DNA from 2 places in the Kiloniella antarctica genome. Region 2 is predicted to be linked to the other one. Evidence: riboswitches for the same ligand, from Rfam matches in the RefSeq annotation. Region 2 holds a riboswitch; the other holds the start of a gene.
What was found. A riboswitch is a leader RNA that binds a small molecule or an ion and turns the genes downstream of it on or off. The one in region 2 is predicted to bind FMN.

Region 1 (3,385 bases), on a different contig from region 2:
TTCGACTAAACAAAGATGCCGATATTTCTTCCATGCTGCCAACAAAAACACAAGGTGGTTGGGTTTTAGTTCAGTAGAGAAAAAATATTCCAGCCGTTCGCTTTTGTGTATTTCAAAACGAGGAATTAGCGGGACATATTAATAATGAAAAGCCCTGTTTTTACAGAACTTTTCATTGATTAGAATATATTCGTAAATTTTAAGGTTAAGTTCTTTCAATACGACATGTGAAACAGTTATTCGTTGTTGATCGTGCATGAATGTAAGAAATTTTCTCATTTTTAAACATGTCGAGGGCGGCTTCTTTCACTGTTTCTGATTTAACAGTTTGGCCAGTACCATAGACGATCCTGTTATCAGCGTTATAACCGCGTAAAAGTGTGTTGCCCTGGGAACGGATATTGTCAGGAAGCTCTTCGTTATCCTGGTGTTCTTCACAAAGATCACTGTGAAGGAAAATTGGGCCCGTTTCTGCATAGGGTTGTTTGTCCTCAAAAGGACGGTAGGAAAGCACAAGAACACCTTCATTATTTAGGATTGGCTTTAGGCAGTGACGACATGGAAACCCAGATCCATCAGAGATCATGCGCTCTGGTTTTTGTCCGTTTTCGTCATGTCCGCCGCATTGTAATAGTCTGGCTTTTTTATTCGGGATACCTAAAAAGCGAACTCGGGATGTATTCTGGTCTGTCATCGTTTCCTCCATTTGTTTGTTGAGAAGAGAAAACCAGAAATAGGTGTGTTGCTTCTATCTATTTCTTGCTTTTGTATTTATAAAGCAGGAAAGGCCCCAAAAGTGGGGCCTTTCGTTCATGAAAATCAAAATTCTTAACTGGCTAGGTTTGTTCGCTCAGGTAAGGATTCCATTTTTTGGCGGTAGAGAATAATATCTTCTATCGCGACAACAGGAAGACTGTGCTTCTGTCCAAAGGCAATAATCTCGGGTAACCGTGCCATCGTACCATCAGGATTGGTAATTTCACAAAGAACTCCTGCGGGTTTCCATCCTGCCAAGGCCGAGAGATCACATGTCGCTTCTGTATGACCTTGGCGTGTTAGTACGCCGCCTGTCATCGCGCGGAGCGGAAAAACGTGCCCTGGGCGGGCAAGGTCATCCGGTTTGCAATCATCAGCAATGGCGGTTTTGATTGTGGTGACCCGGTCTGCTGCGGATACTCCTGTTGTTACGCCAGCTTTGGCTTCAATCGTCACTGTAAACCCAGTCCCCATGGAAGAGTTATTGTCACTGACCATTTGGGGGAGCTCGAGAGATTGCAGTTTTTCATCTGTCATACATAGGCAGACAATACCACTGCACTCACGGATAAGCATCGCCATCTGTTCATTGGTAAGTGTTTCTGCCGGAAAAATGAGATCACCTTCATTTTCCCGATCTTCGTCGTCAACGACAAGAACGCCTTTGCCTTTCCTCATGGAAGCGAGGGCCTTTTCGACACGATCATAAGGGGTGCCGAATTGGGCCAGCAAAGACTGGTGTGTATGATCGTTTGCGATCTGATTCATGGTTGTCACTCCAAAAAAGCGGCGTAACCAGAATCAGGGCGTGTTCAGAAAGGACGTTTGTATTACTTAGAATTTATAAGCCATACACACGCACGCGCCAGAACCCTACAGGGATAACTAACCTGAGTGCTCTTGCCTATCCTCTCCCATCCGGACTGTTACCGTCGGCTCTGGAGTTTCACCAGATCTGCTGACCCCTTAATAATGAGAAGGATCTATAGAAAGACACTTCTCATTATTAAGGGCGCTCGCGGGCTTCTTTCTTAAACTTGAAAGTTACCGCCGGTCGGGAATTTCACCCTGCCCTGAGAACAAGCGCCTAAATGCACATATCTTTCCCTAAAGTGATTTCTTTAGCGAAAGATGAGATAAATCTAGACCATTTTTTCCCTCTTAGGCAAGTTGGAAACCGTCTCTTTTGACTTAATCCGCGACTTGGATCAGAAGAGAACATGTAATAGAATCTACAGGGACGAACAAAATGAACATCAGGCATTATTGTGATCAGGACAAAAACGGAGTTATCAAACTTTGGCAAGAAGATGAACCAACCCCTTCGCCTTGGAATGATCCAATTGAGGCTTTGCTAAAGAAGCAAATATTCCAGCCTGGGTTAATATTTATTGCCGAGGAAGGGGGAGAAGTTGTCGGGACAACTATGGCTGGATATGACGGACATAGGGGGTGGATTTACAGCGTAGTTGTTGATCCTCTACATCGCCGTAAAGGGGTTGCAGCGAGCTTGCTTGTGTATGCAGAAGCGGAACTTGGAAAACTTGGATGTGTGAAAATCAACCTTCAGGTTCGGGATGGAAACGATGGAGCCGTGGCTCTTTATAAAAGCCTTGGTTATTCAGTAGAGCCAAGGGTAAGTATGGGAAAAACGATTGAGGCGTGATCCTTGCTATTTATATTTTTTTTTGTGTTTGGGGCGCCATGTGTCTAGCCATCGGCCGAATTTATTTCCTGTTTCCCTAGTTCTCTCACTCGCGGCTTCTGCAGAGGAAGAGATGTCGTTGACAACGTCAGAAACATCTTCCAGAGCAGGGTCGATATGGCGACGTTTTATCCGGGTTATAAATGCCCAAATCATATAACCAAGAACGGCCATTGATATAAAAAAGAACGTATTGAACCAAGGGATGATTAACTGGTTTGGTCCCTCTGCGCGTCTAATGTCTACGGCGTTTGGGAAGAGGGATAAAATTGGAATACGCCAGCCATAATGAGTAATAACAACCCAAATGGGGGCTGCCTCAGTTGAAATCCAAGCTTGAGATTGTGCCTGTAAATTACCGGAATCAAATTTCAGATAAGGCGGCCAGTGCCAGTCGGTATCTTCATTTCTGTAAACCCGCGGGGTTGCATTTGGCCAGGCTGTATTCACAAAGCGGACGTCGCGCGTTCTTTCGGGATTTGTTTTAGGGGCCTCAGTGTCAAATAATCCGAAAGTATCCATTCGTTTCACGTCTGTTCCGACGACACGGACGATGTCTTGTCCAGGTAGATTGTAATGAAGAAAGCCACCGAGAAGAATGATGATCATAAGGCCCAAAGCCCACTTTACTGTTTGCATTTGGCACCTCACATAAAGTTAGCAATAAATAAAAGTCCGAAAATTATAATCAGTGGAACCGCATAAACCCCTAATAGGAGTTTCTTTTTTAAAGAATGATCATAATTTGAAATGCCCTGAGTAATATAGTTTTCGAGTTCTTGATCAGGATTTGTTTGTATAGAATCTTTAGGTGAGTTCGCCTTATATTCAGCAACCAGTTCGCGTTTTTTGTCCCATCTGTAATAGAAAGACAAAGCAATATAAATAACGGTTAAAATGCCAAATATAATAACAAGCCGAAAC
Region 2 (3,385 bases):
AACTTCTTCATCACCGTGTCCCCAACCTAGGCGAAGTAAGTAATTTCTAAGAGCTTCTGGGAGATACCCCATTTCATCGCGATAGGCTTCTACCCCGAGTGCGCCATGACGTTTAGATAGCTTTGCGCCGTCAGCGCCGTGAATAAGGGGGATATGCGCAAATTCAGGAAGATCCCAACCCATGGCTTTGAAGAGCTGTACCTGACGGAAAGCATTTGTTAAATGATCATCGCCGCGGATAACGTGGGTAATGCCCATATCATGATCATCGACAACAACTGAAAGCATATAGGTTGGTGTGCCATCAGCTCGAAGAAGGATCATGTCGTCCAACTGTGCGTTTGCTACAGTCACGTCACCTTGTACCAAGTCCTTGATTACCGTTTCCCCATCAAGAGGCATCTTTAAGCGAACAACGGGGGCGATACCTTCTGGAGCTTCAGACGCAAGACGATCGCGCCATAGGCCATCATATTTCATAGGACGGCCTTCAGCTTTGGCTTTTTCCCTCATTTCGGTAAGCTCTTCAGGGCTACAATAACAATGGTAAGCTTTACCTTCGGCTAGTAGGTGGTTTGCAACTTCTTGATGCCTGCTCGCACCTGAAAATTGGTAAGTGATCTCATCATCATGATTTAAGCCAAGCCAATCGAGACCGTCTATTATAGCTTCAATAGCTTCTGGCGTGGATCTTTTCCTGTCAGTATCTTCTATTCGCAGGAGGTATTTTCCGCCATGATGTTGTGCAAAAAGCCAATTAAATAATGCTGTACGGGCACCGCCAATATGTAGAAATCCAGTTGGTGAGGGTGCAAAACGGGTTACAACCTGTTTCGTGGGCTGGCTCATAATGATCTTTCGTAAATCAAGAGTGTTTGGGTATTGTCTCAGTGGTGGTTGTTCATGATTTGTGGAACAAATTCAGGCCTATCTAGGAACAACAGAGACTTCTGTTTCGTCAAATGTTTAGCATATTGTCTAAGATATCGCAAATGATGTTCGTCATTTGTGCGGGTGTTGGATCGTAAAATTTACTTTGATAAAGAGAAAGTGTCGTTGTTTGTTCGTTGACGGGTCTTATGTTGGACTTGCGTCTTCATTTGGTTTTCAATTGTTATCTCTCTTTGTTGTCTGGGCTTCTTGTAACAATGGGTTAAAGCGAACTGTAAAGTTAAAGCTAGAAGAGGTCGGTGAATCAATTTTAGCTTCTTCCTAGATGAAAATATATTCATCTAGGAAATGTTTTTGTGGATATTAAGAGAGCCCTGTAACGTTTGTGCAGGGCTCTCTTTTATTACGCTGTACGGGCTATGTCTTGATGCAGAGTTGAAATCGAGAGACAGGCATCTGCAACTTCTTTGCCTTTGACCTTGAAGTGCTCAAGGAAGAAATGAAGATGTTCTTCTGAATTATGAAAGTGGTGTGGAGTCAATATGGCGCTTAGTACCGGAATGTCAGTATCCATTTGTGCCTGCATCATACCTGAAATTACGGTTTGTGAGACAAAGTCGTGGCGGTATATGCCGCCATCAACGACAAAGGCTGTCCCAACAATCGCAGAAAAACGTCCTGTCTTTGCAAGCTTCTTTGCGACCAGAGGAATTTCCAAGGCACCGGGGACATCAAATATTTCAACCCTGGCCAATCCATTGGATTGTTTTTCAATTTCGCTTAAGAATGCTTTTCGACAATTGCCAACGATATCGCTGTGCCACTGTGCTTGAATAAAAGCAAAGTGCATGTCTTGATACTTACTATTAGAATTCTGATTCATCGATTTTTCCAATCAAACACAAAACGAGAATCAGGGCGCACGTAATGGTATAACCTCAACAATCTCAGTTGAGGTTTCGCCACTCCGTTCTCTACCATCCGGACTATAACCGTCGGCCGTGGAATCTCACCATGTCTGCTGACCCTTTCAGATGAAAGCTGAAAGGCGCTCGCGGGCTTAAGCCAAAAGGCTATTACCGCCGGTGGGGATTTTCACCCCGCCCCGAGAACATGTCTTTATCAATAAAAGACGGGTTCTTATTATCCGATGATGACGTGAATTTCTACAAATAATTTCGATGGTCATACAAATGGTCATACAAAGAGTGAATATAATTGGGATATGAGTGCTAAATACTAGTTTTAGTTGTTATTTATATCTCAATTATATTCAATGTATTTTTGTAGTAAATCTGATAGTGGAAGGAATGGACTGATAAGTTGGGTACATTTCAATTTGTATATGAAGTCAATGATTGAGGACGAAAGATCGCGGCTGCTCAACTGGATCCCTGTCTTTTTTGGGCTAGGAATTGCTCTATACTTTTCATTACCATTCGAACCAAATATTTATCTTGTCTCGACCCTGAGTTTAACCCTTTGGCTTTGTACGATCATTGGCCGGTATAGTAAGATCTTGGGGGAAAATGCTTGGCTGCCTCTACTTATTGTTAGTTTAGTTTTATCAGAGGTCAGTCTTGCTACATATCGTTCGGATACAGTTCAAGCACCTGTGTTGAGTTATGAAATTGGCCCCCGGATGATTGAGGGCTCTATTCTTTCCATTGAACCTTCATCTCCCGGGCAGCGCTATGTTTTAGGTAACTTGGATCGTAAAGGTTTTAAAAATCAAACAGTCCCCAAATACATTCGATTAAGATCGAACATCCGACAAAATGAAATCGAGGTAGGAGACCGTATACGGGCGCGGGTCATCGTAAAGCCACCATCTCAACCAGTCTATCCTTCTGGATTTAACTTTGCACGTTATGCTTATTATAAACAAATTGGTGGAGTTGGTTATATTTGGGGGAGGGTCGAAAGCATTAGAAGCAACACCAAGGATTTATCGAACATTGATCTTTTTTGGAATGGCCTGAGAAACGATTTGGTTCAAAGGATTGAAACCCATTTACATGGAGATGCACGCGATTTAGCCATTACATTCTTAACGGGGCAAAAGGGAGGAATTTCCAATAAGGCGAGAAATGATATACGTCAGTCGGGATTGGCGCATCTTCTCGCAATCTCCGGGTTACATATGGGATTAGTTGCGGGAATAATATTCTTTACGCTTCGTTTTTTCATGGCATGTGTGCCAGTTCTGGCTTTGAACTATCCGATAAAGAAAATCTCAGCCTTTGTGACGTTCATTATTTGTTTTGGATATTTGGCGCTGATTGGTATGCCGCTATCGGCACAGCGTGCTTTTATGATGGCGGGGGTATCTCTTTTCGCGATTATCCTCGATAGGCAGGCGATTTCTATGAGGACGGTGTCTGTTGCGGCATTGGTTCTACTTATTTTAACACCAGAAGTTTTAATATCAGCGAGCTTTCATCTGTCGTTTGCTGCAGTTATCGCTTTGGTCGCCGTTTTTGAATATTATAAC

Region 1: it holds a riboswitch for FMN, as region 2 does, so the genes downstream of both, ribB (3,4-dihydroxy-2-butanone-4-phosphate synthase) here and ACFSKO_RS16985 (6,7-dimethyl-8-ribityllumazine synthase) in region 2, are expected to answer to the same signal.

What each region holds. Positions count from the first base shown of each region.
Region 1 covers NZ_JBHUII010000013.1:12,193-15,577, reverse strand. Annotated here, with positions in the region: gene ACFSKO_RS18675 (FlgO family outer membrane protein) at 1-77, shown strand, start outside; gene ACFSKO_RS18670 (DUF1203 domain-containing protein) at 206-694, opposite strand; gene ribB (3,4-dihydroxy-2-butanone-4-phosphate synthase) at 829-1,524, opposite strand; FMN riboswitch at 1,659-1,841, opposite strand; gene ACFSKO_RS18660 (GNAT family acetyltransferase) at 2,006-2,422, shown strand; gene ACFSKO_RS18655 (DUF1523 family protein) at 2,429-3,100, opposite strand; gene ACFSKO_RS18650 (hypothetical protein) at 3,109-3,385, opposite strand, start outside.
Region 2 covers NZ_JBHUII010000011.1:202,755-206,139, forward strand. Annotated here, with positions in the region: gene gltX (glutamate--tRNA ligase) at 1-849, opposite strand, end outside; gene ACFSKO_RS16985 (6,7-dimethyl-8-ribityllumazine synthase) at 1,295-1,774, opposite strand; FMN riboswitch at 1,857-2,008, opposite strand; gene ACFSKO_RS16990 (ComEC/Rec2 family competence protein) at 2,246-3,385, shown strand, end outside.